4 regions of the Bradyrhizobium sp. LeoB3 genome follow, and region 1 is predicted to be linked to each of the others. Evidence: predicted binding sites of a transcription regulator. Region 1 holds the regulator's gene; each other region holds the start of a gene.
The links. The regulator LexA, encoded in region 1, represses DNA repair genes until DNA is damaged. The targets are predictions, from matches to a motif close to TGTTCNNNNTGTGTTCNG.
Positions count from the first base shown of each region.

Region 1 (7,956 bases):
TCGAGCAAGCCGCCGGGATTATTGCGCAGGTCGATCACATAGCCGGCAAGCTTGTCCTGCGGGATCTCCTTGGAGATATCGGCGATCGCCTTGTGCAGGCCCTCGGTGGTCTGCTCGTTGAACGAGTTGATCCTGATATAGCCGATATTGCCGCCATCGGTGTGGAAGCGCACCGGGCGCACACGGATGATCTCGCGGGTGATGGCGACGTCGATCGGCTTGTCGGCATCCTTGCGGATGATCTTCAGCTTGGTCTGGCTGTTGGGCGGGCCCTTCATCTTGTTGACGGCCTGATCCAGCGTCATGCCCTGGATCTGTTCGTCATCGATCTGGGTGATGATGTCGCCCGACATGATGCCGGCGCGCGAGGCTGGCGTGTCATCGATCGGTGCTACGACCTTGATGAAACCGTCTTCCATCGTGACCTCGATGCCGAGGCCGCCGAACTCGCCGTGGGTGGTCTCCTGCATGTCGGTCCAGCCCTTCTCGTTCATGTAGCGAGAATGCGGATCGAGCGAGGAGATCATGCCGTTGATCGCGCCCTCCATCAGCTTGGAGTCGTCGGGCTTCTCGACATAGTCGGTCCGGACGCGCTCGAACACGTCGCCGAACAGATTGAGCTGGGAATAGGTATCGGAGCGGACCGCGGCCTTGGCGACCGCAACCAGATTGGCGCCCTGCGGGGCGGTGACGAGAAGGGTAAGGCCAGCACCGGTCACCGTGCCGAGGAGAAAGCCAAAATTCCTGCGCATGCGTGCGATCCTTCCCGCTGTAGCCGCCACGACTGTGATGAATCGTCGTTCTCACCCGACGTGGACAAACACACAATGCCTTTTTGGTCGGATCAAGGCCAATTGTACCGGAGAAATACCGTCGCTCACGACATCGTGCGTTGCTCGTGCGCCGCTATGGACGTCCCTCCTGGAGGCCGCTCTGCCAGGTCGACGGATTGGTTCCAAAGCCGCGTTTGGCGCGCGTGCCGAGCCAATAGCCGAACTGCGGCGGAACATTACGGAATGGCCCGTCCACGCCAAGCTTCAGCGCGGCGTCCATCGGCCAGTTCGGGTTGTTGAGGATTTCGCGCCCAATCGCGATCAGATCTGCCTGTTTTTCGCGCAGGATCTGTTCCGCCTGGTCACCATGAATGATGAGGCCAACGGCCATGGTGAGGATGTCGGCGTGACGGCGGACGTATTCCGATAGGGGCACCTGGTAGTTGTACTTGATTTCCTTGCCGAGGATCGGCGCCATGTCGGTGATGCCGCCGGACGAGCAATCGATGACATCGACGCCTTTCGCCTTGAGGATGCGGGCGAGCCGTACGCTCTGCTCCGGGCCCCAGCCGGCATTGTCCTCCACCGACAGCCGCACGAACAGCGGCTTGTGGTCGGGCCAATAGCTGCGCACCGCCTCCGTCACTTCGATGATGAAGCGCATGCGGTTCTCTTCCGAGCCGCCATACTCGTCGGTGCGTTGGTTTCCGCGCTCCGACAAGAACTCATGCACGAGATAGCCGTGGGCGCCGTGCAATTCGAGCACGTCGAAGCCGGCCGCGTTGGCGCGGCGCGCGGCCTGGCCCCAGGCCTGCACGAGGTCCTTGACCTCACTGCGCTCCAGCGCCCGCGGCACCGGCCAGCGTGCACTGTGCGCGATCGCGCTCGGCGCGACCGGGGTCCAGTCGTCCCAATCCTCGATGTCAGGCGACCGCTGCAGCGGGCCATCACCTTCCCACGGGCGCGTTGCGCGCGCCTTGCGGCCGGAATGGCCGAGCTGGATGCCGGCAACCGCATTCTGCTGCCTGATGAAGGTGACGAGCCGATTGAGTGGCGCGATGAACTTGTCGTCCCAGATGCCGAGATCACCGACCGTGCCGCAGCCGCGCCGCTCGACCTTGGTCGACTCGACAATGACGAGCCCCGCGCCGCCGGCGGCGAACTTGCCCGCATTCATCAAATGCCAATCGGTCGGAAATCCCTTCACGGCCGAATATTGATGCATCGGCGGCACCACGATCCGGTTCTTCAGCGTGATGCCGCGGATCGTCATTGGTGAGAACAGGAGCGTATCGGACATGGTTTTCCTCGCATCACCGGACATCGTTACCCGCTATTTCACCGGGGTCGGTTTCCTGCCGCGAACGATATATGTGCCGTCAATGACGGCAAAGCCGAAATGCGGGAGGCTTCCATGCCCAATCGGCGATTGCCGAAGCACGAGTCTTGCGCTCGTCCGTCGCACTTATGCTCCACCCGTTGCCAACTGCCGCGGTCATTCCGGGGCGGGCGCAGCGCGAGCTATGATGTGCAATTGCACATCAGAGAATCCATTCATCCGCTGGCGCAAGCTGCGAAATGGATTCCGGGCTCGTCCTTTGGACGCCCCGGAATGACAGCCTCCGTCATTGCGAGCGGAGCGAAGCAATCCATGCCTCCGTTCGCTGCGCTATGGATTGCTTCCCGGAGCCTGTCATCGGGCGGCGCTTCGCGCTTATCCGTTGGCTCGTAGTGACGATGTGGTTGCTTTGGGTGCGACATATCAACCCGACGGGCAAATCAGCAGAAACGTATCCAGACTATCAGCGAAAAACATTTCGCTTTCGCCGTCGGGCAAAATCAGTGATTTAACTCCGCGCGTCTCACCCAAGAGAGGGGCGGCTCGCGATCGTCACGAACGTTGCGGTGAGATGCGGTGGACGCGATGGGTGTGACTGACGAGCACGCGCATTACGGACGGCGAAGTCGTGTGGTCCTGGCGCCCCGACGCTGGCGCTAAGTTTCGTGCGAACACATTCGCACTAGGCGACGGTGGCAAGAAAGCCCGGTCACCGGGGAGAGTACGAAGTAAGCCGTAACACCATCGCGCAGGGAAGGCCGGAATGCTTCGGTTGAACCTGTGGTCCTACTCCCGTGCTTTTTGTCGCACGGGACCCATGGGTGCAACCGGCACCCGGCTTTCCCTGCGCCCTCTGTTCGATGAGAGGGTGAAACGAACGCAAAGCTCGGGCGCAATGCGCCGCGAGAATGTGGACTCACATCCTCAAGCTGTTTGAAAATTGAATCGGACGTTCCCCTCGTCGACCCATAACCACAGGACTTTGCTGTGTGCTCCGCTACCACTGCTTGCTCGCGCCACCACAACTCCCTGTGGTTATGGGTCCCCGCCTTCGCGGGGACGACATCGGTGTGTGTGACCCGCCTGGCTGATACAATCGAAGACATTGCCGGCCCCTCGGGATTTTCGTACACAGCCGTCGCCATGACTCAACCGTCCCTTTCCCCCGGCTCCGCCGACGTCCTGTTGTTCGACCTCGGCCGCGTCGTGCTCGATATCGATTTCGGCAAGGTGATGACCACCTGGGCCGGCCATGCCGGCTGCGAGCCCGGCGAGCTCGCCACCCGCTTTGTGATGGACGAGAGTTACAGACATCACGAGGTCGGCAAGATCGATGACGCCGCCTTCTTCGCAAGCTTGCGGCAGTCGCTCGGCATCGGCATCTCCGACGCCCAGTTCCTGGAAGGGTGGAACGCGATCTTCGCCGGCGAGATGCCGGGAATCGCCGAGCACCTGGCGCGCGCCAAGACGCGTCTGCCGCTTTATGCTTTCTCGAACACCAATCCGCCCCATATCGAGCATTTCTCGACAGCCTATTCGGACGTGCTCGGCCACTTCCGCCAGATCTTCTTCTCCTCGACGATCGGGCTACGGAAACCTGACGCGGACGCCTATGACTACGTGATAAAGGCGATCGGCGTGCCGGCCTCACGCATCGTGTTCTTCGACGATTCCGCAGAGAACATTCGCGGCGCACGGGCGATAGGTCTCACGGCCATTCACGTCACATCGCCGGATGATGTGACGAACGCGCTTGTCGCGCTCGGAATTTAGGAGTTGCCCGTGGCCCTGATGCCGGTCGCCGATGCGCTAGCCGCGGTCCTCGCCGGCGCGGAACCATTGCCGGAAGAGATGGTCGCGCTCGATGCCGCCTATCACCGCACGCTTGCCCGTGACGTCGCGGCAAAGCGTACTCAGCCGCCACTGGCGATGTCGGCGATGGATGGCTATGCGGTGCGATCCGCCGACGCCGCCGACTTGAGCGCGCGGCTGAAGGTGATCGGCGAAGTCGCCGCGGGCCGGCCGTTCGATCGGGAACTTGGTCCGCGGGAAGCGGCACGGATCTTCACCGGAGGCGTCATTCCCGCCGGCGCCGATGCGGTCGTGATCCAGGAGGACACCCGGGTCGATGGCGATCACATCACCATCACCGAGGCCGCTGTCGCCGGGCGGCATATCCGGCCCGCCGGCGTCGATTTCCGCGAGGGTGACGTGCTGCTGAGGCGCGGAAGCCGGCTGACCGACCGCGCGCTGTCGCTGGCGGCGTCAATGAACTATCCGGAACTCCCCGTGCGGCGCCGACCCAAGGTCGCCGTGCTCGCGACCGGCGACGAACTCGTGATGCCGGGCACCTCTCCGGGTCCAGGCCAGATCGTCTATTCCAACGGCTATGCGCTGCGGGCGATGGCGCGTGCGGAAGGCGCTGAAGCGATCGATCTGGGGGTCGCCGCCGACACGGTTGCCGCCACCACTGACGGCATCCGCCGCGCGCATGCCGCGGGCGCCGACATCCTCATCACCACCGGCGGCGCTTCGGTCGGCGACCATGACCTCGTCAAACCGTCGCTCGAGGCCGAGGGCGTGACCATGGCGTTCTGGAAGATCGCGATGCGGCCGGGCAAGCCGATGATGCATGGCCGGCTCGGCGCGATGCGAGTGATCGGCCTGCCCGGCAATCCGGTGTCGTCCTATGTCTGCGCCTATCTGTTCCTGGTGCCGTTGATTCGGGCCCTGCTCGGCCGCTCGGCGATTCATCACGTGACGGAAAGCGCCCTGCTCGGCCGCGATCTCGCCGCCAACGATCAGCGCGAAGATTATCTTCGTGCGCTACTCGAAGAGCGCGACGACGGCACGCTGATCGCAACGCCGGTCACCAAGCAGGACAGTTCGCTGCTTGGGAATCTCACTGCGGCGCAGGCACTTGTGATCCGTCCGCCATTCGCGCCAGCCGCAGCAAAAGGCGCGCCTTGCGACATTCTCCGATTGCCCGAATGACGTCGCGACCGACACCTGCCCGAGCATCTCTGGTCGCGTTCACCAGAAATTAAGTGGTTGCGGAACACATATCGAACATATAGTGTCCGTTCATGATTTGTTTCGAAACTCGCTGTCTACGAATGGGAGTGCGTGACTCCCGAGATCAGCTCTTCTCAAGTCTCGGATCGAACGACGCTACCAACCGGGGGAATGCTCGCGATGCTTACGCGCAAACAGTATGAACTTCTGCGTTTCATCAACGAACGGCTGAAAGAGGCCGGCGTGCCTCCTTCGTTCGACGAGATGAAGGACGCACTCGACCTGCGCTCGAAGTCCGGCATCCACCGCCTGATCACGGCGCTGGAGGAACGGGGCTTCATCCGCCGCCTGCCGAACCGCGCCCGCGCGATCGAGGTGATCAAACTGCCCGAGCTCTCCGCCGCCGGCAACGGTCGCCGCGGCTTCACGCCAAGCGTCATCGAGGGCACGCTCGGCAAGCGCACGACCAGCGCGGCCGTGGCCGAGGATGATGGCAACCGTCCCGTCGCCGTTCCCGTGATGGGCCGGATCGCGGCGGGTACGCCGATCGAGGCGCTGCAGACCCGCAGCCACACCATCAGCGTGCCGCCCGACATGCTCGGCTCCGGCGAGCACTATGCGCTCGAGGTGCGCGGCGATTCCATGGTCGAGGCCGGCATCCTCGACGGCGACATGGCGCTGATCCAGCGTAACGACACCGCCAACACCGGCGACATCGTGGTGGCGCTGATCGATGAGGAGGAAGCGACGCTGAAGCGCTTCCGTCGCCGCGGCGCGTCAATCGCGCTTGAGCCTGCCAATGCGGCCTACGAAGTCCGCATCCTGCCGCCGAACCGGGTGCGGATCCAGGGCAAGCTGATCGGGCTTTATCGCAAGTACTGAGCCGACGAGGACGCAGCAGCTCGTCTGGTACTTTGGTGGGTGCTCTGCCCTCAAGGACACTGACAAGAACGATTTAGAGTGATTAGAATAAGAGCCCCGGTAAGTTCGCCGGGGCACTCTCGGTGCAAGGAGATGTCCGGCAGCGCCTCCTATCGTGTTTGTGAACGGCTAGAGGGCGCGGGCCGTACAAATGCCAAGAACGGAGCAGAGGCTTATAAGTTATCGTCCACTCTGATAGAGGCCTGCGCCTCTTCCCAGGCACGGGTCGGCTATCTCGAATGAGGAGCAATCCGATGTGTGACTATAGCCTGCACGCCGTGGCGACGCGTCCCGCCCAAGTCGGAGAGACGCTTATCACCACCACCTTCCGCGGTACCTCGACCCGCGGCTTCGCTTCGGAAAGCGATCCGACGGTCGCAGTCTGCATGCTTCCCGGGACCGAACTCGCGTTCGCCGATAACGTCCGCTACGACAATCGCTGGATCTGGACCAAGACGACCGGCTTCCGTGTCGGCAAGTTCAACCAGATCGATGCGCATATTCGGGATCGTCATCACGACGCGATCGAATTCCCCGATGGCAGCCATGTGCTGGTGACCCAGCTCTGCGAAGGGCAGCGGGCCACCGTGCTGCAATTGCCAGTGACGCATCATGTTGCAGAGCCGGCACCGAAGGCGGTCGAGCAGCGCCCCGCGCCGAACCCGCTGTTCATCGGCTGAGAGCTTCGGGCAGCGTGCGCCGCCGGTCTCGGCCGGCGGGACGTTGCCGCGGGTGAAAAGCAAAGTATTCGAGCGGCCCCGGAGGCCATCCGGGGGCGCATGCGGTTTTTTGTTGAACTATTCGCAAGGGGCATGATCGGTGGTCACCAAGATCACATGGCAAAAAGCCGGACGGGTGGCCCAGCCCGGCCGATACATGTTCAGGTTCGGCTGGCTCACCGTCGCAGCGGAAGATCTCGCGATCTGGGAGCGATTTCCGGATGCGAGCTTCACGCTCGTGCAAGTGCCGTCGCATTCGGGCGGTCCGGACGAATTTCGGCTCGGCGCCTTCGAGCTGCCGGCCAACGCCGGTGGAGATTGACGGGAGCGCTCAGTCTTCCGGCTGCAGGTCGGACTCGGACGGGGTCGCATCGATGGCGCGCGGCGCGGGTGCCCCTTGGATCCGGATCGTGGTCTCGGGTTCGCCTTCGCCTGACACCGCAGGCGACCACGGCCGGTCGAGGCCGGCGGGCTTGACCGCATCGATGACGAAGCCGTTCCGGTTCCGCCGCAGCGCCAGCCCGCCCTGCCGCCGCAGGCGCTCGGCATCGATGACCGCCGCCGCACCGCCTTGTGGCACCGGCCGTGCGGTCACGATCAGCACCGCCCGTTCGCAATCGTCCGCGAGCGCCTCGGATCGCTGCGTGAGCGCGATGAACGCGCCGCCCGCGGCCGGGGTCACGCAGCCGCCCTCATCGCATGAGACGCCCTCCGTGAGCGACGGGTCGCTTGCAGTGCGGGCATCGGCATCCGCGGCAAGCCACTCCTTGGCGAGAAACGCGTCCTTCGCGGTCCGCATCAGGTGCAACCGCCCGTCACCGCCGCGAACGGCGACATTGCGGCCGTTGCCGGAAATCAGGATGTCGGGTTGCGGCGCCCTCACCGCCCAGACCACCGCAATGAGAAGCACCGCCGCGCCGACGAAGCGCAGCGGCGTGCGCAACAGCCCGAGCAGGATGACGCCCAGGCTCGCGGCGATCAGCGGGCCGATCCCGAACGCACTGACGTGGCCGACTGCGCCCGGCAGCGCGGCGACCCATTGCGCAACCACGATCATCCAGTCGATGCCGCTGCCCATGATCGCCCAGAACACGCCGTCGAAACCGAACGGCATCGCCAGCAAGCCGAGGAGCCCGGCCGGCATCACCAGCGCCGACACCACCGGCATCGCCGCCAGATTGGCAAGCAC
Region 1 covers NZ_JBVBEF010000003.1:22,164-30,119, forward strand. Annotated here, with positions in the region: gene ACZXDY_RS04170 (S41 family peptidase) at 1-752, opposite strand, end outside; gene ACZXDY_RS04175 (NADH:flavin oxidoreductase/NADH oxidase) at 907-2,073, opposite strand; gene ACZXDY_RS04180 (HAD-IA family hydrolase) at 3,256-3,885, shown strand; gene ACZXDY_RS04185 (molybdopterin molybdotransferase MoeA) at 3,895-5,106, shown strand; gene lexA (transcriptional repressor LexA) at 5,308-6,009, shown strand; gene ACZXDY_RS04195 (hypothetical protein) at 6,303-6,728, shown strand; gene ACZXDY_RS04200 (hypothetical protein) at 6,868-7,089, shown strand; gene ACZXDY_RS04205 (ComEC/Rec2 family competence protein) at 7,099-7,956, opposite strand, start outside.

Region 2 (7,956 bases), on a different contig from region 1:
CCCGGGCCGCGTCTGCGCGCCGCGATGCTTGAGGATCTGCGGCGCCCAATGGTCGCCCGTGATCAGGATGTAGGGAAACGATTTGTCGTCGCGTAGCTGCACGTTGAAGCGCGGCCGGAGCTGCTTGATGAGGTTGGCCTCCAGCAGCAGCGCCTCGGTCTCGGTGGTGGTCGAGACGATCTCGACATTCACCGTCGCCGCGATCATGCGCAGGATGCGCGCCGGCAGCGGCGCGTTGGGCCGGGCATAGGACGAAAGCCGTTTGCGGACGTTCTTCGCTTTGCCGACATACAGCACGTCGTTGGCCGCGTTGAGCATGCGGTAGACGCCCGGCGAGGTCGGGGCGAGCCGCACTGCATTCTCGATCGCTGCATGGCCGACCGCGAGCGTACCTTCGGCGACGGCCTCCGCCGGTTCCTCGGGAACCTCGGGCAGCCGCGCGTCCTCGTCCTCCTCCGCGGCCGACGTCGCCGGATCGACGTCGCCGGTGACGAGCGCGAGGTCCTGCGGCGGCAAGTCTGGGTTTCCGCCGTGGCGCACTCCCTTGGGCACGGACGCCTTCGAATGGTCGGTAGAATCGTGATCCATGGGCCTAAACTAGGCGCTGCCGGCCGCCATCGCCAGCATCGGGCTCCGAGTGGAAAGCCTTGCGCCGGTAACGCTTCATTAAGATTGATGAGGGGGCGGTAACCGCCCTTAACAAGGCTTTAACTTAAAACTTTCGATAAATCTTCCCGAAAAAACAGTGAATTCCGTAACCACGCCGGCCTTCGCAACCGGCGGGTCGCGGCTGTTGCGTTCTGGAGTGGTTGCGATGAAGCGGTTTGTCGTCTTGCGCCTGCTGGCGCTGTTGGTCGGGGGATGGACGACGTCGTCAGCAGCGGCCGATTATCGCGGGCCCTATACCGTCAACCAGCCGCTCAACGCCATGAGCTGGGCAGGGCCCTATCTCGGCGGCAATTTCGGCTATGCCTGGGGTGGCGTAAATAACAACCCGACCAAGCCGTCGGGTTTCGCGGGCGGCGCGCAGATCGGCTACAACTGGACCAACGGCCCGTGGGTGTTCGGCGCCGAAGGCGACATCCAGGCCACCGGCGCGGAAGAAACCTTTGCGCCGTGGAAGTTCTCGAATCCCTGGTTCGGCACCATCCGCGGCCGCGGCGGCTACGCATTCCAGAACGTGCTCTTCTACGCCACCGCCGGCCTGGCGTTCGGCGAACTGCGGGCCGAGACTTTCGGCCTGTCGGAGTCCCAGACCAATGTCGGCTGGACCGCCGGCCTTGGCGCCGAGATGGCCTTTGCACCGAACTGGAGCGCCAAGCTCGAATATCTCTATGTCGATCTCGCCAGCAGCAACTTCATCATCACCGGCGCGTCGAACGGCTACCATTTCGGCGTCATCCGTGCCGGCGTGAACTATCACTTCTAGAGTTTTCGGTTCTGATTGAATCAGAACCGAAGCTCTAGATTCTAGTTTTGACGCGTTTTCTTCACGCGAACCGGTGTCCACTTCGCTCGAAAACGCTCTAACCAATCACTTCGAAGAATAAGAAAACGATCTACGACAACCTTCCGGCCGTCGCAGGCGGCCGGAATTTTTTTATGCCGAGCTGACGCGCGAGATCGCGCACATGCCTGTGCGCGCGGGGCGCCGCCCGGCAAATCGTTACCCGAGACTTCAGTCCGCTTCAGCGTGAGCGCAAGGGCTCACGATGAAATCACCAGATTGACCGCCTTGGGGCCTTTGCCCTTCTTGTCTGGTTCGACGTCGAACGTAATACGCTGTCCTTCGGTCAAATCCTTTAGTCCTGCGCGTTCGACTGCGGTGATGTGAACGAACACATCGCGGCCGCCGTCGTCAGGCTTGATGAAGCCGTAGCCGCGCTCTCCATTGAAGAATTTGACTGTCCCAGTCATGGCCATCGGGAAACTCCTCCCCCGCATTGCACCGCCGCTACGCGCAACTCACGTAGCGGGTGACCGGACATTCGCTGCCGGAAGCTTGGCCACCTCAGCGGACCTGTGTCACGCCACCGACCCGCCTGGATTTTTCTTCGGCCTCGTCACTCCGCCGCAACCATTCGCGGAAGCGGAACGTAAAGCCAGTCCTAACGTGACAAGCATAATACGGTTCCGGGCAAGTTGCCTATGGTCGAGTGGGAGTTTTCAGCAACGGTGTTGGTTAAGGTTTGGGCGTCTCCAGCCTGAATCGGCCGGCGCCGCCTTGGCCCAAGGGCTTTTCCAGCTCGGGCAGGATCATTCTGAGTTCGCCGGCAAGCGTCCAGGGCGGATTGACGATCAAGAGCCCGGTCGAGACCAGTCCGCTCTCGGCTTCGCGAGGCGCGACGCTGAATTCGAGTCGCAGGCATTTGCCAGCCGGCTTGCTGTTGCCTGTCTCGAAAGCGACATACCGTGCGAGATCGTCGGTCACGCGACGGCTTTTCACCGGGTACCACAGCAGATAGCTGCCGGTCGGCCATTTGGCGAACGCCTCCGAAAAGCCTTGCGCCAGCCGCTCGAACTCGTCCTTGGCTTCAAAGGGCGGGTCGATCAGGACCAGGCCGCGCCTTTCTTTCGGCGGGACGAAGGCCGGCAGCGCGGTCCAGCCATCAAGGTCGACCACCCGCGCCTGGGCGTCGCGGCGCAGCGCGTCGATCAGGCGTTTGCGCGCCTCCGGCTCGAGCTCGCAAGCGGTGAGGCGATCCTGAGGCCGGAGCAGCGCCCGTGCGATCAAGGGCGAGCCCGGGTAGGCCTTCAGTTCGCCCGGCGGGCTGAAGGCTCTCACAATGTCGAGATAAGGCAGTACCAGCGGCAGCGCTTCGTTCGAGAATCGCGCCTGCATCACGCGCGCGATTCCGGTCAGCCATTCGCCGCCGCGCCGTGCCTCGTCGGAGGTGAGATCATAGAGGCCGGCGCCGGCATGGGTGTCGATGAGGCGGAGCGCCGCCGGCTTTTCCTGCAGATAGAGCAGGATTCGCACCAGCACGATGTGCTTGATGACGTCGGCAAAGCCGCCGGCGTGAAAGGCGTGACGGTAGTTCATGAGCTATCTGCTGGTCTGTACACCGCACTTCTACTCGTCATGGCCGGGCTTGTCCCGGCCATCCACCCGGTCGCCGCTGTCAAGAGGGGCCTGGATGCCTGGGGCAAGCCCGGCCATGACGATGGAGAGACTGTCTAACCGCCCCGGATCGGCGGCATCACCACCTGGTCTCGGCGGCAGGCGCGGCGATCGGTTTCCTCGCAGGCACGGAACTGCATGTCCTTGCTCATGCAGATCCTGACCTCGCTGAGTCGCTTGCTGTCGCAGGTGACCGAGATTGCCGAGCTGCTGAGGCCCGGATTGGCCTTGATGAAGGCTTCCTCGATTTCGCCGGGTGCGACCGTCTTCGGCTCCGACAATTGCAGGAATTCCTCAGGGATCTTCACCGCGGCGCGGGCCTTGCGGATGCTCTCGAAATAGGCGCGTGCGGGGAGGCCCGAGCAGGTGCCGTGCTTGTCCCATTCATTGTAGATCAGCCCGGGCGCCGGCATCAGGTCCAGCATCGAGCTCATGACATTGCGGGCAAGGCGTGGCGCGGGCCGCTGGCAATATTCCGGAAAGCCGCGCTCATATTGCGGCCAGAGCCCATGCACCACGAAGGAGTAGGGGCGTCCGCCGCATTGGACCTGCGCCCGCCTGCCATCGCCGCGCTCGGAGGCGGCTTCGCAGAACGACGGCGACCAGGACAGCGCAAGCACGTAGAAATCGAACTCGCCCGGCGCGTTTTGTCGGCGGTCCTGGGCGCTGACCGGGCCAATCGCGGCAAAAAAGGCAAGGACGGAAATCAGCAGGCGGGCAACCAAGGCCAATCGAAACATCAAGCACCCCTCACACTCGACCGCGGGCGAGCCTAGCAGGGAGATGGAACATTTCAAGAACAAAGTGTGATGCGACGCATTGCTTGAGAACAAGCGTCGCCACACCAGCCCTAAGGATCAGGGCCGGGCCGACTTGCAGGCGGGATTATAGGCCCAGTTGCGGTCCAGTCCGACCACGCACCATTCGACGCCCTGGCCGATGCTGGCAAATCCGCCATCCTCGATGATCGAGAAATGCACGGTGCGTACCTTGCCGTCGCTCAACACCGCGTCGCCCGAACAGTAGCGGCGCGGGATATTGTCGGACTGCCAGGGACGGAAAGCAGTCTCATGGATGCGCGAATAGCCGGTGATCACCAGCGGCGAATTCCAGAACTGGCTCTCTTTTTCCTGGAACTGAGACGCGATGGTCTGCAGCGCTGCCTCGCAGGGGGCCACCCGTCCTTCGTACTTCGGTCCGGACAGCCAGAAATTCAGCTCGAGCGGATTGGCGGCGTGGGCGGTCTGGGCGGACGCCAACAGGCCAACCAGCAGGCCGAATGCGGCGCGGAGGCCAGTTTTGGTCGAGGAACGAACAGAGTTGCGCATGAGAATCCGCCGGACATCCAATGCGCCGGACGGTGCCGCGAAGGCCGGGCGAGGTCAAGTGCAACGCGGCAACACTGGCGGAGAACTCCGCAAATCTCCGGCCCACGATTCTTTTCACGGTCGCCCGCGCACTTTATGGTGCCGCCCAAGGATTTGAGGAGAGTCTGCAGATGCGAAAAATTCTGGCCGCTGGCATGGTTGCCGCAGGCGCAATGCTGGCCGTTGCACCGGCCCAGGCCGACTGGGTGCCCCCGTTCAAGGGCAACGATACCGGCGGCATCATTGCCTATTCGCTGGCCCAGCAGGCGGACGCCCGCCAGCTCGCGGTCGATCACTGCGCTTCCTACGGCAAGGTGGTGAAATTCCTCGCGGTGCAGCCCTATGAGGGTGGCTACGTCTCCTTCTCCTGCCGCTGGGTGCCTTGGGGCGCCGCCGAGCGGCCGCTGCGCACGCTTTATTGATCGGCACCGGTACCGGCATCGCCGCATGACGCGATATTTCGTTCTGCTCGGATCGGCCATCGGCCTGGCTGCGCTGCTGCCCGGGGCGGCCGGCGCCGTCGATCTGCCGGTCCGCAAGGCGGGCCTGTGGGAGATGAAGATCGCGCGCACGGGCTCGACCACGCCCGAAATGACGATGCAGCATTGCACCGACGAGACCACCGACAAGGACATGAGCACGGCAGTCTCGCCGATGGCGAAGGATATCTGCTCCAAGCAGGATATCCAGAAGACCGCGACCGGCTATGTCAGCGATTCCGTGTGCGGCGTCGCCGGCGTCACGGTGACCTCGCATGCCGAGATCACCGGCGACTTCAACTCCGCCTACACGGTCAAGACAACCTCGCACGCCGATCGCGGCTCGACCGGTGCGGCGCACGATACCACCGGCACGATCGAAGCTAAATGGCTCGGCCCCTGCAAGGCGGACCAGAAGCCCGGTGACATCATCATGGCCGGCGGCATGAAGATGAACATCAAGGACATGGAAAAGCTGAAGGGCATGATTCCCAAGCTGCCGAAGTAAGTTCTTTTCGTAGCCGCATGCGCTTCAAGCGTCCGAGCTAGCTCAGCCTTGTGATGCCAATTGTCGTGCCCTCTCCCCTTGTGGGAGAGGGCTGCTTAGCTACTCGCAGCGGGCTCGCTTGGGTGAGGGGTTCTCTCCACGAACACCACAGCCCGTGGAAAGAACCCCTCATCCGGCGCTTCGCGCCACCTTCTCCCACAAGGGGAGAAGGGAAGAATTGTTACACCGGCACTCTCACCGTCGCGCGGAGGCCGCCCATCGGGCTGTCGCCAAGCATGATGTCGCCGCCATGCGAGCGGGCGATGTCGCGGGCGATGGCCAGTCCGAGGCCGGTGCCGCCCTCGTCCTGATTGCGGGCGTCGTCGAGCCGCAGGAACGGCTTGAACACCTCCTCGCGCATATCAGCCGGAATGCCCGGGCCGTCGTCATCGACGGTGACCGTGAGATAGCGGTGGTCGCGGTGGCCGGTGATCGAGATCGCGTTGGCGTGCCGCGCCGCATTGGAGACGAGATTGCCGAGGCAGCGCTTGAACGAGGCCGGCTTCACCGTCACGACAGGCAATCCGTGGAAGGCGACGGTCGCGGTATGGCCGTGGCGTTCGGCGTCGTTGCGCAATTCCTCCAGCGCCATCGTCATGTCGGTCGGCTGTGCGACCTCGCCGGAGTCGCCGCGGGCGAAGGCGAGATAGTCCTCCAGCATCATCGACATCTCGTCGACGTCCTTGCGCATGGCGTCGATCTCGGGGCCTTCACCGAGCAGCGCGAGCTCCAGCTTGAAGCGGGTCAGGATGGTACGCAGATCGTGCGAGACGCCGGCGAGCATCGCGGTGCGCTGCTCGATCGTGCGCTCTATGCGCGCCTTCATCTCCAGGAAGGCGTGCGCCGCACGCCGCACCTCGCGCGCGCCGCGCGGCCGGAAATTCGGTGCCTCCCGGCCCTTGCCGAAGCTTTCGGCGGCGTCCGCCAAACGCAGGATCGGCTTGATCTGGTTGCGCAGGAACAGCACCGCGACGATCAAAAGGATCGTGGAGGTGCCGAGCATCCAGAAGATGAAGATTTCCGAATTCGATGCGTAGGCGGCGCTGCGCAGCGCGAAGATGCGCATGATCGCGTCGTCGAGTTGCACGCGGATCTCGACCAGGTTGGACCTGCCGACGGTGTCGATCCAGAACGGACGGCCGATCTGGCGGCCGAGCTGCACCGACAGCGACTGGTCGAGCAGCGAAAAGAACGGCTTTGGCCCGGGTGGCGGCATATCGCCGGGAGGCAGGAAATCGACCACGAGCTGGAGCCGCTGAGCGATCCGGCGCACCTGCGCGCGGTCCTTGTCCTGCGGATAGGTCTTGTAGACGTCGATGAGGGCGGCGATGTCCTGCACCACAGCGGTGGAGAGGCGGCGCGTCACCGTGTTCCAGTGCCGTTCCATGAACACGAAGGCCACCACGGTCTGCAGCACCACCATCGGCACGATCATGATCAGCAGGGCGCGGGCATAGAGGCCGGTCGGCATCCAGCTCTTGAACGCGTTTCCCATCCGGCCATTGGCTCTGGAGACGCGCTGCGAGGCGTTGCGGATCAGGCTCAGGCCCGTGTCGATCGTGCTCATGGCGGATAAGGGCTTAAGGCGAGGCCACCAGGCGATAGCCGATGCCGCGCACCGCCTGCAGGAACAAGGGATTGGCGGGATCGCGCTCGATCTTGCGCCGCAGGCGGTTGATCTGCACGTCGACGGCGCGCTCGTTGACGGTGCCGCCGCCGGTCAGCGCGCCGCGCGGCACGGTTTCGCCGGGGCTCGCGGCGAGGATGCGCAGCATGTCCCGCTCGCGGTCGGTCAGATGGATGATCTCCTCGCCCTGGCGCAATTCGCCGCGGTCCAGATGGAAGACGTAGGGGCCGAAGGCGATCTGCTCCAGCGTCTGCGCCGGCGGCGGCGCGGTGCGCTTGAGGATGTTGCCGATCCGCAGCACCAGTTCGCGCGGCTCGAACGGCTTTGCCACATAGTCGTCGGCGCCGATCTGCAGGCCCTCGATGCGGGCTTCCGCCTCGTGGCGCGCGGTGAGCATGATGATCGGCACCGACGAGGATGAGCGGATGAAGCGCGCGAGATCGAAGCCGTTCTCGCCGGGCATCATCACATCAAGGATCAGCAGGTCGAAATTGAGCCCGAGCAGTTTGGCACGCGCGTCGCTGGCGCTCATGGCGGTCGTGACGCGGTAGCCTTCGCCGCAGAGGAAGCGCGAGAGAAGATCGCGGATGCGGCGGTCGTCATCGACCAGCAGCAGGTGCGGCGCGTCGTCGGCCGGTTTCATCGGCATGCGTGCCGTCGCCGCGGCGATGGTTGCTCCCTGCGTCACGTTCACTCCCTCGTCTTCTTGGCCGCGCCGCCGAAGATCGTCTCCAGCACCTTGTCGGGGTCGTCGCGGTCGATCATCGCACGGAGGAACGCCCGTACGGTCTCGACGCCGCCCGGATCGAGGCCGG
Region 2 covers NZ_JBVBEF010000012.1:18,053-26,008, forward strand. Annotated here, with positions in the region: gene uvrC (excinuclease ABC subunit UvrC) at 1-588, opposite strand, end outside; gene ACZXDY_RS11500 (outer membrane protein) at 815-1,429, shown strand; gene ACZXDY_RS11505 (cold-shock protein) at 1,708-1,923, opposite strand; gene ACZXDY_RS11510 (23S rRNA (adenine(2030)-N(6))-methyltransferase RlmJ) at 2,183-3,043, opposite strand; gene ACZXDY_RS11515 (ribonuclease T2 family protein) at 3,178-3,861, opposite strand; gene ACZXDY_RS11520 (hypothetical protein) at 3,979-4,449, opposite strand; gene ACZXDY_RS11525 (hypothetical protein) at 4,620-4,910, shown strand; gene ACZXDY_RS11530 (DUF3617 domain-containing protein) at 4,936-5,475, shown strand; gene ACZXDY_RS11535 (ATP-binding protein) at 5,696-7,081, opposite strand; gene ACZXDY_RS11540 (response regulator) at 7,095-7,790, opposite strand; gene ACZXDY_RS11545 (MarR family winged helix-turn-helix transcriptional regulator) at 7,832-7,956, opposite strand, start outside.
Region 2: the regulator LexA is predicted to act here: its motif matches at 3,906-3,923, upstream of ACZXDY_RS11515 (ribonuclease T2 family protein).

Region 3 (7,956 bases), on a different contig from region 1:
TGCAGGTCGCGCTCGAAATCCGGTGGGATATAGATTGCCGAGATCGCCTTTCCGGACCGTATATCCTTCACGGCCGTGGACAGCGTACCGGAGCGGTCGACGATTTTCAGGCTCGGAGATGCCGCGACGTATTCCACCAGGGCACGCGAAGCGTCCGACTTGTCCTCGTCGACGACCGTCACCCCGAGCCCCCGGATGACCGGATGGCTGAAGACCGTTGTGAGAACCACGAACGCGAAGAGAGGCACGCCAAAGATCAAAAGCAGCGCCACACGATCGTGAAACAGCCATTGGCACTCGCGCTGTGCGACCAACAGAAATCCCGGTCTTGACGCCAGCCTCATTGCCGCGACCGCCAGTCGAGATAGGCGCTCATACCCGGTCGCAGCTCGGGCACCGGCTGGACCGGGTAGGCACGAATCGAAAACGTCCGCAAATCGAAATCGCCCGAAGCACGCGTGGCCCGCCAGCTCGCATATTCGCCCTTGGTTGCAATAAGCTTGACCTCGACGGTGACGCGGCGGTCATCGAGAGCCGGAATGCGGACATCAAATCGATCGCCGACCTTCAAGCCCTTGACGAGATCCTCGCGAAGATCGAAGTGAATCCAGACATCGCCCAGATCGATCAAGGTAACCAGCGGCACGCCCGGCGATACGTATTCGCCAGGCTCAATATTGCGCTGATAGATCTGCGAGGCGACGGGGGCATAGACCACGAGTTGATCAATGATCGATTGAACGCTCTGGATATCGGCATTGGCTTTTTCGACGTTGGCCCTGGAGATCGCCCGCTCCTCCTTTGTGTAGCCGTTGACAGCCTGGTCGTAGGACGATTTGGCCTGATCGACTGCGCGCTCGCTTTCGTGCAGCGTGTCGGTCACTTGGTCGAGACGGGCTTGCGGCGCATTGCCTTGCTGGGTCAATGTGTAGGTACGGTCAAAGGTCTTCTGGGCAAGCACCTGGGCAGCCTGCGCCCGCTCCATTGCCGCTTTCCGTGCGGCAATGGTTTCCACCCGTGTTCCGATGAGGACGTTGGCAAGTTGAGCCTCGGCGACAGTCTTTGCTGCCTTCATCTGCTCGTGTTTGGCCAGAGTTTCGGGATTGTCGATCCGCACGAGCACAGCGCCAGCCGGAACGTTCTGGCCACGTTCGACGGGAATTTCCTTGACCCGCCCGTCGACACGCGCGGCTATATCCAGCCGCGTTGCATCGACCTCGCCCTGGACGAGCAGTGGTTCCGGTCGCAAGAGATAGAAGACAGAGAGCGCGACGACGGCAGCTGCAACGATGCCGACAATGATGGAAGGAGCGCGCGTCGCGGTGCGGGTGTTTTTCTCTCCGTCCCTCGGTGCGTCGGACGTACTTTGAATTTCCTTGTCAGAGATCGGCATGTCCGCGCCTGATTCCCCTTTGCGTGACCGGGGTAGTCGTTTGCTAGCCTTGGTTGTTAGGTCTGTCCAATCTCGATCCGCTGAATTCCGCGAGCAAAAAGATCAACTATCGGCAGGGTGCATGTCAACCTCTGCCCTTATCGGGTACCGTCCGCTCGTCACTGGGGATGATCGTCTCGTCTCGATATCGGTATGCTGTACGGAGATCTGATGACGGCCGTGCAACAGGAGCCTTTCGCTCAATCGCGTTCCCGTGAGCTGAAGAGAAAACGGTCGCTCAACCAGGCCCAGGCTTGAGCAGCCAATAGCTTCTCAGCCTTTGTGAAACCGGCTTGACACGCGTTCCAACATGTTCGCATTATGTTCTCAGTGAATTTCGGTCAAATTTCACCGGTGAACGCTCTGGATGGCAACGGCGGCCACCATCCTTCATGCAGACCTTGATGCCTTTTACGCCTCGGTCGAGCAACTGCTCGATCCTTCGCTGCGCGGCAGACCTATCGCTGTCGGTGGCGGGGTCGTGCTTGCTGCCTCATACGAAGCCAAGGCGTTCGGGGTTCGAGGTGGTATGCCGGGACGGCACGCACGCCAGCTATGTCCGCAACTCACTTTTGTCGGCGGCCATTTCAAGGACTACCAACGGCTGGGTGATGCTGCCATCAAGGTGATCGACGATTTCACGCCACTGGTGGAGCGTATTTCCATCGACGAGGCGTTTGCCGACGTTGCGGGCTGCACCCATCTCTTCGGTACGCCCGCCGAAATTGCAAAGACAATCCGCCAACGCGTGCGGATGGAGATCGGTCTTGGGATCTCGGTCGGTGTGGCGCGCACCAAGCATCTGGCGAAAATTGCCTCGCAAGTGGCGAAGCCAGATGGGCTCGTGGTCGTGGATCCCGACACCGAACTGGAGTTCCTTCACCACCTGCCCGTCGAGCTGATGTGGGGAGTGGGTCCCGTCACGAAGGCGCAGCTCGCCGAAATCGGCGTGCTGACCATCGGACATCTGGCAAAGACACCGGGATGGTCGCTCGAGCGCTTGCTCGGCCCCGCTGCAGGCGAGAAACTCGCGGCGCTGGCATGGAATCGCGATCCGCGGGAGATCAAGTCTCACCGCCGGGCCGGATCGGCAGGGGCGCAGTCAGCGATTGGCAGGAAGCCGGCCGAAGAGCGGATTATTCGACCCACGCTGCTTCACCTCGCGGACCGCATCGCTACGCGACTCCGGGCGAAGTCCAGGCCCGGTCGAACCGTGACGGTCCGCGTTCGCTTCGCCGACCTGAGCTCGGTGACGCGCTCGGTAACGCTCGATGCGCCGATCTCCGCGACCATGATTCTTGCTGAGATCGCCGAGGAACTGGTGCGAGCAATCCTTGCAGATCATCCGGACCAGAAGACCATCTCGCTATTGGCGATCTCCGTGTCGCATCTTGAGGAGCACTGGGATCTCGAGCTCGAACTCCCGCTTGAACTTCAAGATGAAGCGCGCCGCCCCGGCACCAGGATAGGCATGGCCCGTTGGGCGGCTGATTGCGCCGTCGACAAGATCCGCGATCGCTTCGGATGGGATGCGATCGGATACGGCCCGGCAGCGCTTGGCATTTCTCGTTCCGTGCCCGACGAATTTCGCAAACTCGCCGAAAAAGACCTTTAACCCTCGAAAGCCTTGGCCCGACAAGCGACCGGTGGGTACGAGCTCCTATTTACCAGCTAGCCGCCAGCGGCAAAGACCTCGCCGTTCCTGACGTGCTTAGATGCGCGCGCTTGTGCTGTACAGCTCCGCTGGCACGAAAAATGCTGAGGCGCCTCCGCGATGGCGAGCGCAAAGCTCGCCGGGCAGACGGAGGACAACATGAGAGCCCAAGTATTGAGAGCGTACGACGAGAAGCTTTCCAACGACCAGTGGGTCAGCGAAGAAAAAGCGCCTGATCCCAAGTTGACTAAATCGACTGATGTCATCGTCCGCATCGGTGGAGCTGGCGTATGCAGGACCGACCTTCATATCATCGAAGGTGTATGGAAGCCGCATATGGATCCGACCGGCGACAAACTGCTACCCATCATCATGGGACACGAAAATGCAGGTTGGATCGAAGAGGTTGGCAAGGAAGTCGAGGGAGTAAAGAAGGGTGACCCGGTCATCGTTCACCCGAAGATCACCGGTGGCACCTGTCTCGCCTGTCGCCGAGGCTTCGATATGCATGGTCCCGGCACGTTTCCGGGGCTTGATTGCAACGGCGGCTATGCAGAATTCCTTTGCACCTCCGAACGCAATATTGTGCCGCTGCCACGGACTCTTGCGCCAAAGGATGTGGCGCCTTATGCGGATGCGGGCCTCACGGCCTATCGCGCGGTCAAGAAGGCCTCTCGTCACCTTTTGCCGGGCGAATCCTGCGTCGTAATCGGTGCAGGTGGGTTGGGCCACATCGGAATCCAGTGTCTCAAGGCGATGTGTGCGGCCGATATCATCGTTGTCGACAAGTCCGAAGCGTCGCTGAAGCTGGCCGAAAAATCGGGCGCCGACCATCTGGTGAAAGCTGACGGCAACGAAGTGGCAGCCGTTCTGGCATTGACTGCCGGAAACGGCGCGGAAGCCGTGATCGATTTTGTTGGCGAGAAAGGCACGACGTCCAAGGGGCTGGCGATGACCCGCCCGATGGGCAGCTACTACGTTGTTGGTTACGGTGAAGACATCCGCGTTCCGACCGTGGATATGGTGATCACCGAGAAAAACATTATCGGCAACCTGGTCGGTACATGGGCCGAGCTAACCGAGTTGATGGCGCTTGCGGATCGGGGTTTGGTCGAACTCGCAACCGCCGAATATCGCCTCGCGGACGCCAACAAGGCATTGCACGATCTCAACGCCGGAAAGATCCATGGACGCGCAGTTTTGATTCCTTGACAAAGAGTTCTAATCCATCGCGGGCATTCGTTTGCTCGCGATGGATTTGGCGTCCGCCCGTCATATGCCATGGCGGACTTGGTCCAAGCGAGTGATCGCTATTGCGGCGCAAACATTGCGATGCAAACTGACGCCTCTGCGTTGCAGCGATTCTCATTTTGCAATTCCTGTCGCAATTTGCGTCTCGATCAGTCGTCAAGCCGAGAGCCGTGCGTGCGCGACCGTCACTCATCTCACGCTCACGTCATCAGAAATCATCTGGCGAGGGGCTCGGACGAGCTGGCACGCCCATTGCAAAGCTCCTGAGCACAACAACGCTGACTGGTCCATCGTCTGGGGCGAGCCGCGAAAAGAACGAGGGAAGGGGATATCGAGCTGAGGGCGTATCTTCTGCGGGGCAACGCAATTGCGATCGAGGCCGCTGGTTCCATGATCGCTGCTGATCGTCCGCAGAGCGCTCCACAGTCATCCTGAGACCCTTGCCGATATCAAACGTCCGGTCGTGAGAACGGCCGCGAGGTGGCCCGTAACGCACGGGTAAGCACTGCCCGGCCCGTCGAGGCGCAGGGCAGGCGGAATATCGATGTGGTTTCTGACTCGATCAGGAGGATAGACTAGATGTCTGGAACGCTAACGCTCAACAAGATCACCGCCCAGCGCGGCATTTCCGTCGGTGACGCTGCAAAGAAGATTGCAGATCTCGGCTGGAATCCTTCCTACGTCCAGGAAGCGATGACCTTCCCCACGGACTACAAGATCACGAAGGCGCCGAAGGACCCGATGAAACAGGTCCTTCGCTCCTATTTCCCGATGCAGGAGGAAAAGGACAACCGCGTCTATGGCGCGCTTGATGCGGCCCTGCGCGGCGACATGTTCCGCAACGTCGAGCCGCGATGGGTCGAGTGGATGAAGCTGTTCCTGGCGATCATCCCGTTCCCCGAGATCTCGGCGGCGCGCTCGATGGCCATGGTCGGCCGTCTCGCTCCGGGTGAGGATCTCCGCACCGGCTTCACGATGCAGATGGTCGACGAGTTTCGTCACTCGACGATCCAGATGAACCTCAAGAAGTGGTACATGGAGAACTACATCGATCCGGCCGGGTTCGATATCACGGAAGAGGCGTTCGGCAAGTGCTACGCCACCACGATCGGCCGTCAGTTTGGTGAGGGCTTCATCACCGGTGACGCAATCACTTCGGCGAACATCTATCTGACCGTCGTGGCTGAGACTGCCTTCACGAACACGCTGTTCGTGGCGATGCCGTCCGAAGCCGCTCGCAACGGCGACTACGCGCTTCCGACCGTGTTCCTTTCCGTGCAGTCGGACGAAAGCCGGCACATCGGCAACGGCCATTCGATGCTGATGTCCATGCTCAAGGAGCCCGACAACCATCTGCTGATCGAGCGGGACCTGCGCTATGCCTTCTGGCAGAACCACGCGATCGTCGATGCCGCGATCGGAACCTTCATCGAGTATGGAACCACGAACCGCGACAAGAACAAGGAGTCCTATGCGGAGATGTGGCATCGCTGGATCTTCGAGGACTATTATCGCACCTATATGCTGCCGCTCGAGAAATACGGCATCAAGATCCATCATGACGACGTCCAGACAGCCTGGAAGCGCCTGACCGAGAAGCACTACGTGCACAGGGTCGCGCAATTCTTCGCGGTTGGCTGGTCGGTGAACTTCTGGCGGATCGAAGCTCAGACCGACAAGGACTTCGAGTGGTTCGAGCATAAATATCCGGGCTGGTACGCCCAGTTCGGCGAATTCTGGAAATGGTACGAGAAGCTGTCGCATCCCGGCCAGACCAACATCCTCTTCAATAGCGATGTCGGCTACGTCTATCCGCATCGTTGCTGGTCGTGCCTGGTGCCTTGCCTGATCCGTGAGGACATCGTTACGGACGAGATTGACGGCAAGCTCTATACCTTCGCGCATGAGCTGGATCGCTGGACTGCCGTGCAGGCATTCGCCGGCGAATACGAGGGACGACCGACGCCCGCGATGGGCCGGTTCAGCGGACGGCGGGAATGGGAAAGCTGCTACGATGGCTGGGACCTCGCCGATGCGATCAAGGACCTCGGCTTCGTCCGCACTGACGGCAAGACGCTGGTGCCGCAGCCACACCTGCGCTTCGACGAGAAGGAGATGTGGACGCTTGACGATGTCCGCGGCCACACCTTGAAGAGCCCGCTGCTGACGCTGCGAGAAATGAGCCCGGCCGACCGGGAGGCGCATCTCGCCGAGTATCGCAAGGGATTCACCATCAATCCCTGCAACTGACCTAAACGGAAGGAGCCGGCTCCGGTCGGCTCCTTCTCTCAATCCCTGAAAGTTCTGCAAGCCTTGGTTTGAGGAGGCCCCATGGGCGCGCCCGCTAATGTCGTTCGCCTGCATCCGGTAGGCATAGAATTCGAGGTCGAGGAGAACGAGACCGTCCTTGATGCCGCCTTCCGCCAAGGCATCGCGTTGCCGCATGGTTGCAAGGAGGGACAATGTTCAGCGTGCAAATGCGTCCTTACCGAGGGCGATGTGGAGCTGAAGAAATACTCGACGTTCGCGCTCAACGAGATGGAGCGCGGTCAGGATTACATTTTGTTGTGCCGCACGTTGGCCTACTCGGATCTCGAAGTAGAGCTCCTCAACTATGACGAAGAGGTGCTGTCGAAATCGATACCGGTCAGGGACTTCACGGGCACAGTGACGAGCGTCTCCGCGCTGACCCACGACATCAGGCACCTTGAGATCTCGCTGGAGCAACCTCTGAAGTTCTGGGCGGGTCAATATGTCGACATCACGCTCGCGGGGGCAGAGACGATTACGCGCTCGTTTTCCATGGCAAATTCGCCGCTCGAAGGCCAAAAACTCGCATTCATCATCAAGAAGTACCCGAACGGACGTTTCTCCTCCCGGCTCGACGGGGACCTTGCCCTCGGAACCAGGGTCGGGATCAGGGGACCTTACGGCACCTGCTTCCGGCGAGAAAACCGAAACGGAGCCATGATCCTGGTCGGGGGCGGATCGGGAATGTCGCCGCTCTGGTCAATCCTCCACGATCACATCAGCTCCGGGGAAGCGCGTCCAGTGCGCTTCTTCTACGGAGCCCGGACGCAGAACGACCTTTTCTATCTCGATCGCTTTGCAGAACTCTCGGCAAAGCATCCGGATTTTACGTTCGTGCCCGTCCTCTCTCACGCAGCCGACGACACAGCCTGGCGCGGGGAAAAGGGCTTCGTGCATGAAGCGGTCGGGGCACATCTGCGCAGCTCGGGATACGGGGAAGACGTCGACGTCTACGCCTGCGGACCATCGCCGATGATCGAGGCGCTGACGCCGGTGCTGCAGATGAATGACGTCGAAGCGGACCGCGTCTTCTTCGACAAGTTCACGCCGGCCGCCAACTGAGACTTTCCGAGTGCCGGTCCGTCAAGTGCAAAGCCACCAATGGGAGGAGGAGACTATGACTGCAGTTCCAAGCGTTTCAGTGGGATCCGGTGCAGCAGGCGCTGCGGTGTTTCCGGATTCGGACAGCCGCAGGTACAGGTATTTCGAGCCGCGCAGCAAGCGGGCGACGCACTACGAGGACGTGACCGTTGATGTGCAGCCGGATCCGGAACGCTACTTGCTGCAGGACTGGATCATCTCCTTCCCC
Region 3 covers NZ_JBVBEF010000002.1:178,106-186,061, forward strand. Annotated here, with positions in the region: gene ACZXDY_RS03545 (ABC transporter permease) at 1-314, opposite strand, end outside; gene ACZXDY_RS03550 (HlyD family secretion protein) at 341-1,393, opposite strand; gene dinB (DNA polymerase IV) at 1,800-3,047, shown strand; gene ACZXDY_RS03560 (NAD(P)-dependent alcohol dehydrogenase) at 3,246-4,298, shown strand; gene ACZXDY_RS03565 (aromatic/alkene/methane monooxygenase hydroxylase/oxygenase subunit alpha) at 4,917-6,587, shown strand; gene ACZXDY_RS03570 (2Fe-2S iron-sulfur cluster-binding protein) at 6,669-7,709, shown strand; gene ACZXDY_RS03575 (aromatic/alkene monooxygenase hydroxylase subunit beta) at 7,765-7,956, shown strand, end outside.
Region 3: the regulator LexA is predicted to act here: its motif matches at 1,744-1,761, upstream of dinB (DNA polymerase IV).

Region 4 (7,956 bases), on a different contig from region 1:
CCAGGAAGGCGCGCAAGCAAGGCCGGCACCTTGACCGCCTGCAGCCGCGCGCGCGGCACAAGCTCCGGATCAGGATCAAGAAGATCAGGTATGCGGTGGACTTTTTTGAGTCGCTTTTTCCGGCCAAGCGGGAGCGAAAGAGGCTCAAGCGCCTGTCCAGCCATCTCAAGAAGATCCAGGATGCGCTCGGCGCGCTGAACGACTTTGTTGCACATCGGAAGATGGCGCTGGCGGCAGCGCTGCAGGCGCCGCGCGAGAACAGGCGGGCCCGCGCGCTCGCGGCCGGCGTCGTGGTTGGCCGGGAGGACAAGGCGGTCAGGCCGCTGATGAAGACAGCGCTCAAGGAGGCACATCGGCTGCAAGTGGTGTGAACCGACTGCGTCTATGTCGATTTGCCCGGCGTCGCGCGTTTGCTGCCGGCGATCTCCGCTTCCCATCCGAACACCGAGCGGCCGCCGAGCGCGGGCGATCGGTTGCGCTCTTGCGCGACGAACGCATCGAACGATGGGCCGGTTGCGGTTCGCTCCAAGAGGCGCGCCTGACTGTCGAGGCGCTTGAATGCCTGCATCTCTTCGTCGCGGCCAAGGCTCGCCTGCTGCACGGCGGATTTCAGCACGCGGATGGTCTCGTCGTAGACCTTGATCGGCACCGGATAGGGATGGCGGTCCTTGCCGCCATGGGCGAGCGAAAACCGCGCGGGATCCTTGAACCGGTAGGGCGCGCCATGAACGACTTCGGCGACCATCGCGAGCGACTGCACGGTGCGTGCGCCGACGCCCGGCGTCAGCAGCAATTCCGGGAAATCGCGCGGGCCGCATTTGGCGGCCGCCGCCAATGTGCCGTGCAGGCGGCGCGTGAACACGTCGCTGGCGCGCACGTCATGATGCGCGGGCATGATCAAATGCGGCAGTTCCGGCTGCGCATCGGGCTGTTTCGACAGCGCGGCATATTCGCGCGCGATGCCGTCGGGCCCGAGCGCGCCGAGCAGATCGAGCTGCGCCGAGCGCGAGCGTTCGGCGCGATGATCGGTCAGGTTGATGATCTCGCCCTGCGCGGGACCATCGATGGCGCTGTGCGGCTCGTCGACGAAGCTCTTCAGAGTTTCGGAATGCCAGTGATAGCGGCGCGCCTGCCGCTTGTCGCCGTTCATGCCCTGCTGCACCACGGTCCACTTGCCGTCCTCGGTGACGAAGAACCCGTGCAGATAAAGCTCGAAGCCGTCCTGGACGGCGGCGCTATCGACCTTGGCCACCAGCCGGCTGGCACGCGTCAGCGCCACGCCATCGAAGCCGGTGCGTTCGCCGAGCGCGGTCAATTCGTCCGGCGTCCGGCGCGAGTTGCTGCCGCGGCCGCCGCAGACATAGATGCCAAGCTCGTCTTGCAGCGGCGCGAGCCCGCGCTTCAATGCGCCGATCACCGAGGTGGTGATTCCAGAGGAATGCCAGTCCATCCCCATGACCGCGCCGAAGGATTGGAACCAGAACGGATGGGCGAGCCGCTGCAGGAACTCTTCGCGCCCGTAATGGTGGACGATCGCCTGCGTGATGATCGCGCCGAGCGTGGACATGCGCTGGCCGAGCCACGCGGGCACGCGCCCGTTATGGAGCGGAAGATCGGCGCTACCGGTTCGTCGTGCCATGAGGCTCCTGGTGCTGAATCAGGTGGAGTGTAGCAGTTCTTGCTTCACCTCTCCTATAGGGAGAGGTCGCGCCGAAGGCGCGGGTGAGGGGATCTGCTCTATCGAGGGACCGGAACCCCTCACCCGGCGCTGCGCGCCGACCTCTCCCTGTGGGAGAGGTGATCGAAGCGTCCCTCGCGACTAGTCCCGCATGGTGCGGAACGTAATGGAATAGCGCGGCGCCTCGACGGCTGGAATGCTGTGCTCCCAGACTTGCCTTGCCTCACCCGAGAGCAGGTAGATCGATCGGGGCTGCGCCTCCAAGGTGAAGCGTTCCCACTTGTCGCCGGCTGGGCAGCGGAAGCGGAACTTGCATGGCGATCCCAGCGACAGGCCGAAGACCCGGTCGTAATGCGGTTTGTCGCGATGCCAGCCGATGCCGACGCCGGTGTCGTATTCGGTGCAGAGCACCTGCGCGATCTCGGTGCCTGGTCCGCCGAAGGCCTCGACCCGCTCGATCACGGGGCTGAGCCAGTCCGGGATGAAATCGGCCTCACGCAGCCGTCGCTCCGTATAATCATAGCGGAAGCCGAACGAAGCCACGCGCCGCTTGCCCTGATATTGGCCGAACTGGAACGGCTGCAGGGGCAGCGCCGCGATGCGCGCGATCAGTTCCCGCTCGACCTCGGACGAAATGAAATCGGCGGCATAGCGCAATCCCTCCGGCGCGGAGGAATTGTCGGCAAATAAGGCGAGCTGCTCGGTCAAGCCGGCGGTCCTTCTGAGCGTGCGAGGGGCAGCCCTGATATAGGGTGGAGCGGCGCCGAAAGAAGGGGCCCGCCGCCGTCGCTCCAACCGGAGTCCGCGCGACGGCCCTCCACCCAGGGCGCGTCACTCCGCGGCCATCTCCTGCGCGCCGCCGAGCAATTTCACATTGAGCCGGCCGCCGGCGAACAGCATGTCGTCGAGCGCCTCGTCGATGTCGGCTGATATTACCGACTTGCCACCGTCGCGCGCGATGCTGGCCTGCGCGAGGCGTCGCATCAGCTCCTTGATGAAGGCGGCGCTGACGCCGTCGGTGCGCCGCACCCCCTCGTCGACGATGCTGTCCTCGAGCGGCAGGCTCCTGCCGTAGAGCCGCACCAGCTTGCCGCGGCCGATCGCATCCGGCAGCGGCACCTCGATCGCCTGGTCGATGCGGCCGGGCCGGCCGGCCAGCGCGCTTTCAAGCTCTTCGGGACGGTTGGTGGTGAGCACGAACAGGATGTCGGCATCCTCCTTCAATCCGTCCATCTCGTTCAGCAGCTTGTTGAGCAGCGATTCCTCGCACGGACCCATCAACTCGCGGTCGACGGCGATCAGGTCCACGTCCTCGATCACGACCATCGTCGGCTGCAGCAGTCGCGCCAGATTCATGTAAGCTTCGAGCAGCCCGATCTGTTCGGCGGTGATGATCAGCGTCGTATGTCCCGGCAGATTGGTGGCGAGATAGCGGATGGTGTGAGTCTTGCCAGTGCCCGGCGGCCCATAGAGCAGGATGCCCTTGCGCGTCGACTGGCCAAGCCGGCGCAGCGCGTCGCGGCTGCCGACAAAGTTCAGCACGTTGCGTTCAAGCAGTCTTAGGGTCGGTTCAGGCAGGATAACGGCCTCGCGATCGACGGGCGGCAGCCGGTGCACCGTTATGCCCCTTGAACGTCCGCGATATTCAGCTCCGCCGTCGAGCGAAAGAACCTTGCCGCGATAGGAGCGCGCTGCCTGCACCGCTTGCTCGAGCTCCGAAAAACAGCGCTGAACGAAGGTGTCGCCGGCTGCGCCGGTCGGCACCGCGATCTCGATCCGGATCGCGTCCTCGTTGCGGGATTCGCGATAAATGGACAGCAGCACCGCGTAGCGAAGTTCGCCGGCGCGGCACAGCCACAATCCGTTGTTGAGACACTTTACCGCTGCCGGCTCGCCGACATCGACGTCATAGTACTGCGGGGGAGCGATCACTGGCGCATTGCGCCCGTCGTTCATCAATCCCGCAAAGGTCAGCGTCTCGTAGCGATATTCTTCGTGAACGCCGAAGAAGTGGATCGGTGAAGAGAGCAATCGATCCAGCGCGACCTGAACGTCCGCACGCATGTGACCCGGAAAGCCGCGCGCCCGCGTCACGAGCTGATTGCGTGGAATGCCGGCAAAATGCCAATCGATCGCGACGTATGTGTATCTGAACTCGTCGCCCTGCAATTTTTCGGATGCATCCCTTGCCGCGAGCAGGCAGTCGCTGCAGAGGCAGGCGATCTTGTCGTCGAGCTGCACCTCCTGCACCGGCGGCGGCGCGCCGCACAAATCGCAGGGGCCGCTGGTCCTTACCGCTTCGCTGGTGATCTGAAGACCATGCCCGGCCGCGTTGATGCGTTGTTGCGCGGTTTTCCATAAGGCCGCGGCGACCCGAGACGGATAGGGGCCACAGGTCGCGCTGCCCTGCTGGTCGATCTCCGCCGCGAACAGGATCGCCTCCCGCTCCGACTTGCCGAACACGGCGCGCAAGAGCTCTCTGACGAACTCTCGAGGCGTATCATCATTGTGGAAGGTAAACTGAAACGATTCGGCGCCGGTATACCCGTCGTCCATGAAATACCTCTTTAACGCAACTTAAGATCGAAGAACAAAAAAAGAACATCATGAAACGTGCCGTTCGTCAAGCAGGCCAGGCAGGAAATCTTCGAGCACTTCGCTGGAAGACGATTCGACACATCTTCGGCAGATTGACGGCGCACAGACCGCGATACCGATTCGCCGTTCGCGCGGGCCGCGCTTGTGAACTGTCTCTCACCGCCGCTTGATCAAATCGGCGGGCATGGTCCATAAGCGGCGCCTCGCGACCGGCGGTTCGGTTGCGTCGAAGTTGTTCAGGGGAATTGCGTGGCAAAGATTCATCAGCAGATTGCGCAAGAGCTTGGCGTGCGCGAGCAGCAGGTCGAGGCGGCCGTCACGCTGCTCGACGGCGGCGCCACGGTGCCGTTCATTGCCCGCTATCGCAAGGAATTGACCGGCGCGCTCGATGACGCGCAGTTGCGCACGCTGGAAGAACGGCTCACCTATCTGCGCGAACTCGAGGAGCGCCGCACCGCGATCCTCAATTCGATCCGCGAGCAGGGCAAGCTCGATGCCGCGCTCGAAGCGCAGATCATGGCTGCCGACAACAAGGCGCGTCTCGAGGATATCTATCTTCCCTACAAGCCGAAGCGTCGCACCAAGGCCGAGATCGCCAAGGAGGCCGGGCTCGAACCGTTGTCCGAGCTGTTGATGACGCAGCCGCAGCATGATCCGAAAGCGCAGGCGGCAGCCTTTGTCGATGCCGACAAGGGTGTGGCCGACGTGGCCGCGGCGCTGGAAGGCGCGCGCGCGATCCTGGTCGAGCGCTTCGACGAGGATGCCGATCTGATCGGCGCGCTGCGCGAGGAGGTGTGGGCGAACGCGCGCATGGTCTCGACCGTGCGCAAGGGCAAGAAGACCGAGGGCGAAAAGTTCAAGGACTATTTCGACTTCAGCGAGCCGCTGCACAAGCTGCCGTCGCACCGCATCCTGGCGCTGTTCCGCGGCGAGAAGGAGGAGATTCTCGATCTGCAGATGCAGCCGGAGGCTGAGCCGCCGGTGGCTGGCGTGCCCAGCGCTTACGAATTGAAGATTATGAAGCGCTTCGCCATTTCCGATCTCGGCCGTCCCGGCGACAAATGGCTGATCGAAACCGTGCGCTGGGCGTGGCGCACCAAGATCCAGGTGCATCTCAACATCGACCTGCGCATGCGGCTGTGGACCGCGGCGGAGACCGAAGGCGTGCGGGTGTTCGCTTCCAACCTGCGCGACCTGCTGCTGGCGGCGCCCGCCGGTGCGCGCGTGACCATGGGGCTCGATCCCGGCTACCGCACCGGCGTCAAGGTCGCTGTCGTCGATGCGACCGGCAAGGTATTGGCGACGACAGCGGTCTATCCGCACGAGCCGCAGCGCCAGTGGGATGAGGCACTGGCGATCCTCGGCAAGCTCGCGATTCAGCACCGCGTCAACCTGATCGCGATCGGCAACGGCACCGCCTCGCGCGAGACCGATAAGCTCGCAGCCGAACTGGTCAAGCGGCTGCCGGACCTGAATATGACGAAGATCGTCGTCTCGGAGGCCGGCGCGTCGGTCTATTCGGCTTCGGCCTATGCATCCGAGGAACTACCGGGGCTCGACGTCACCCTGCGCGGCGCGGTGTCGATCGCGCGGCGCCTGCAGGATCCGCTCGCCGAGCTCGTGAAGATCGATCCCAAGGCGATCGGCGTCGGCCAGTATCAGCACGATCTCGGCGAGAGCAAGCTCGCACGCTCGCTCGACGCCGTCGTGGAAGACTGCGTGAATGCCGTCGGCGTCGACGTCAACACCGCCTCCGTGCCGCTGCTGTCGCGGGTGTCGGGCATCGGGCCCGGCTTGGCGCAAAGCATCGTGCAGCACCGCGACTCGAACGGCCCGTTCAAGTCGCGCAAGGCGCTGAAGGAGGTGCCGCGGCTGGGGCCGAAGGCCTTCGAGCAATGCGCGGGCTTCCTGCGCATCAACGACGGCGAGGATCCGCTCGATGCCTCGGGCGTGCACCCCGAGGCCTATCCGGTGGTGCGCCGGATTCTCACGGCGACCAAGAGCGACATCAAGGCGCTGATCGGCAACAGCGAGATCATGCGCCAGTTGAAGCCGCAGTCGTTCGTGGACGAGACCTTTGGTCTGCCGACGGTCACCGACATCCTGCGCGAACTGGAAAAGCCCGGCCGCGATCCCCGACCGGCGTTCAAGGCCGCGGTGTTCAAGGAAGGCGTCGAGGAGATCAAGGACCTCAGAGTCGGCATGATCCTCGAGGGCACCGTCACCAATGTCGCCGCCTTCGGCGCCTTCGTCGATATCGGCGTGCATCAGGACGGTCTGGTGCACATCTCGGCGATGTCCAGGACCTTCATCAAGGATCCACGCGAGGTCGTCAAACCCGGCGACATCGTCAAGGTGAAGGTGCTCGACGTCGAAGTCGCCCGCAAGCGCATCGCGCTGACGCTGCGGCTCGATGATGAGACCGGCAAGAAGGATTCGAAGGGCTCGTCGAGCGACCGTGTTCGCGGGCCGATGACGTCCTCCGCCCCGCGCAAGCAAGAACAACCCGGCAACGCCTTCGCCGACGCCTTCCGCCGCGCCAGCGAGAAGAACGGCAAGCCGTTACGCTGAGCGGAACTGCTTAGTCTGGCACGGAAGCTAACTTCCGTGTCAGAATCTGTCGCCTTTGTCAGTTGAAGTCGAAGGAGCTTTTAGCTCTCCTGATCGTTCTCCTGTTGCGACGCGATGCGTCGCTGCAATTCAACCAGGGAGGAATCGGGATGAAGAGCAAGCTCGTCAATTCCCTTATCGCGGGTGCGCTCACGACCGCGCTTGCGTTCGCGTCGCCGGCCTTCGCTCGCGGTGGCTTCGGGGGCGGCGGCGGTGGCTTCCATGGCGGCGGCATGGGCGGCGGCTTTCACGGCGGCGGCATGGCCGGAGGTTTCCGCGGCGGTAGCTTCGGAGGCGGGATGCACGCCATAGGCGGAGGTCCGCGCTTCGGCGGCATGGGTGGAGGGACGCGTTTCGCGAGCATTGGCGGAGGACCGCGTTTTGCTACCATCGGCGGAGGACCGCGTTTTGTGGGTGGGCGGTTTGCCGGTGCGCGGTTCGCGAATGCGAATGCTGCATTCGCGCCGCGCTTCGCGAGCCCCGGCTTTCGAGGCGCAGCTTTTCGAAGCGCAGCCTTCCGGCATGGCTTCCATAACCGCTTCTTCCGCAACCGCTTCAATCGCTTTGCGTTCATCGGCGTGCCTTTCGGCTACGCCGCCTACGCTGGCTACTACGACGACTGCTGGACTCAAGTGTGGACGGGCTACGGGCTGCAGTGGGTCAACGTCTGCGGGTACGACGGTTACTACTGACTGCCGAACCACGGTGTGATGAGCGCGACACGGCACCTTCCGGCGCAGCCTCGCCGGGTGGGCCTTGGGTGACCGTCACATTCATGTGAGCCGTCCCGCGCAACCATCGGAGTACGATGAGCGTCTCCGACAAAGCCAGCTGCGCGACGTCCTGGGCTGCAGGAACGCCGCGCGTTCGTGGCCAGTCATTCCGGAAGAAGACCATGACGGCAGGTCATCGCCGCATTCTCGTCGTCGAGGACGACGCGGAAACTGCCGGCCAACTCGCCGAGCAACTCACGAGCAGCGGCTATGAGGTGGATCTGGCCGCGAGCGGCAACGAAGCCCTGCGGCGCGGCACGTCTCGCGATCATGCGGTGATCACGATCGACCGCATGC
Region 4 covers NZ_JBVBEF010000056.1:39,336-47,291, forward strand. Annotated here, with positions in the region: gene ACZXDY_RS29110 (CYTH and CHAD domain-containing protein) at 1-371, shown strand, start outside; gene ACZXDY_RS29115 (DUF763 domain-containing protein) at 383-1,639, opposite strand; gene ACZXDY_RS29120 (alpha-ketoglutarate-dependent dioxygenase AlkB) at 1,820-2,386, opposite strand; gene ACZXDY_RS29125 (ATP-dependent Clp protease adaptor ClpS) at 2,510-4,234, opposite strand; gene ACZXDY_RS29130 (Tex family protein) at 4,526-6,847, shown strand; gene ACZXDY_RS29135 (hypothetical protein) at 6,997-7,578, shown strand; gene ACZXDY_RS29140 (response regulator transcription factor) at 7,782-7,956, shown strand, end outside.
Region 4: the regulator LexA is predicted to act here: its motif matches at 4,265-4,282, upstream of ACZXDY_RS29125 (ATP-dependent Clp protease adaptor ClpS).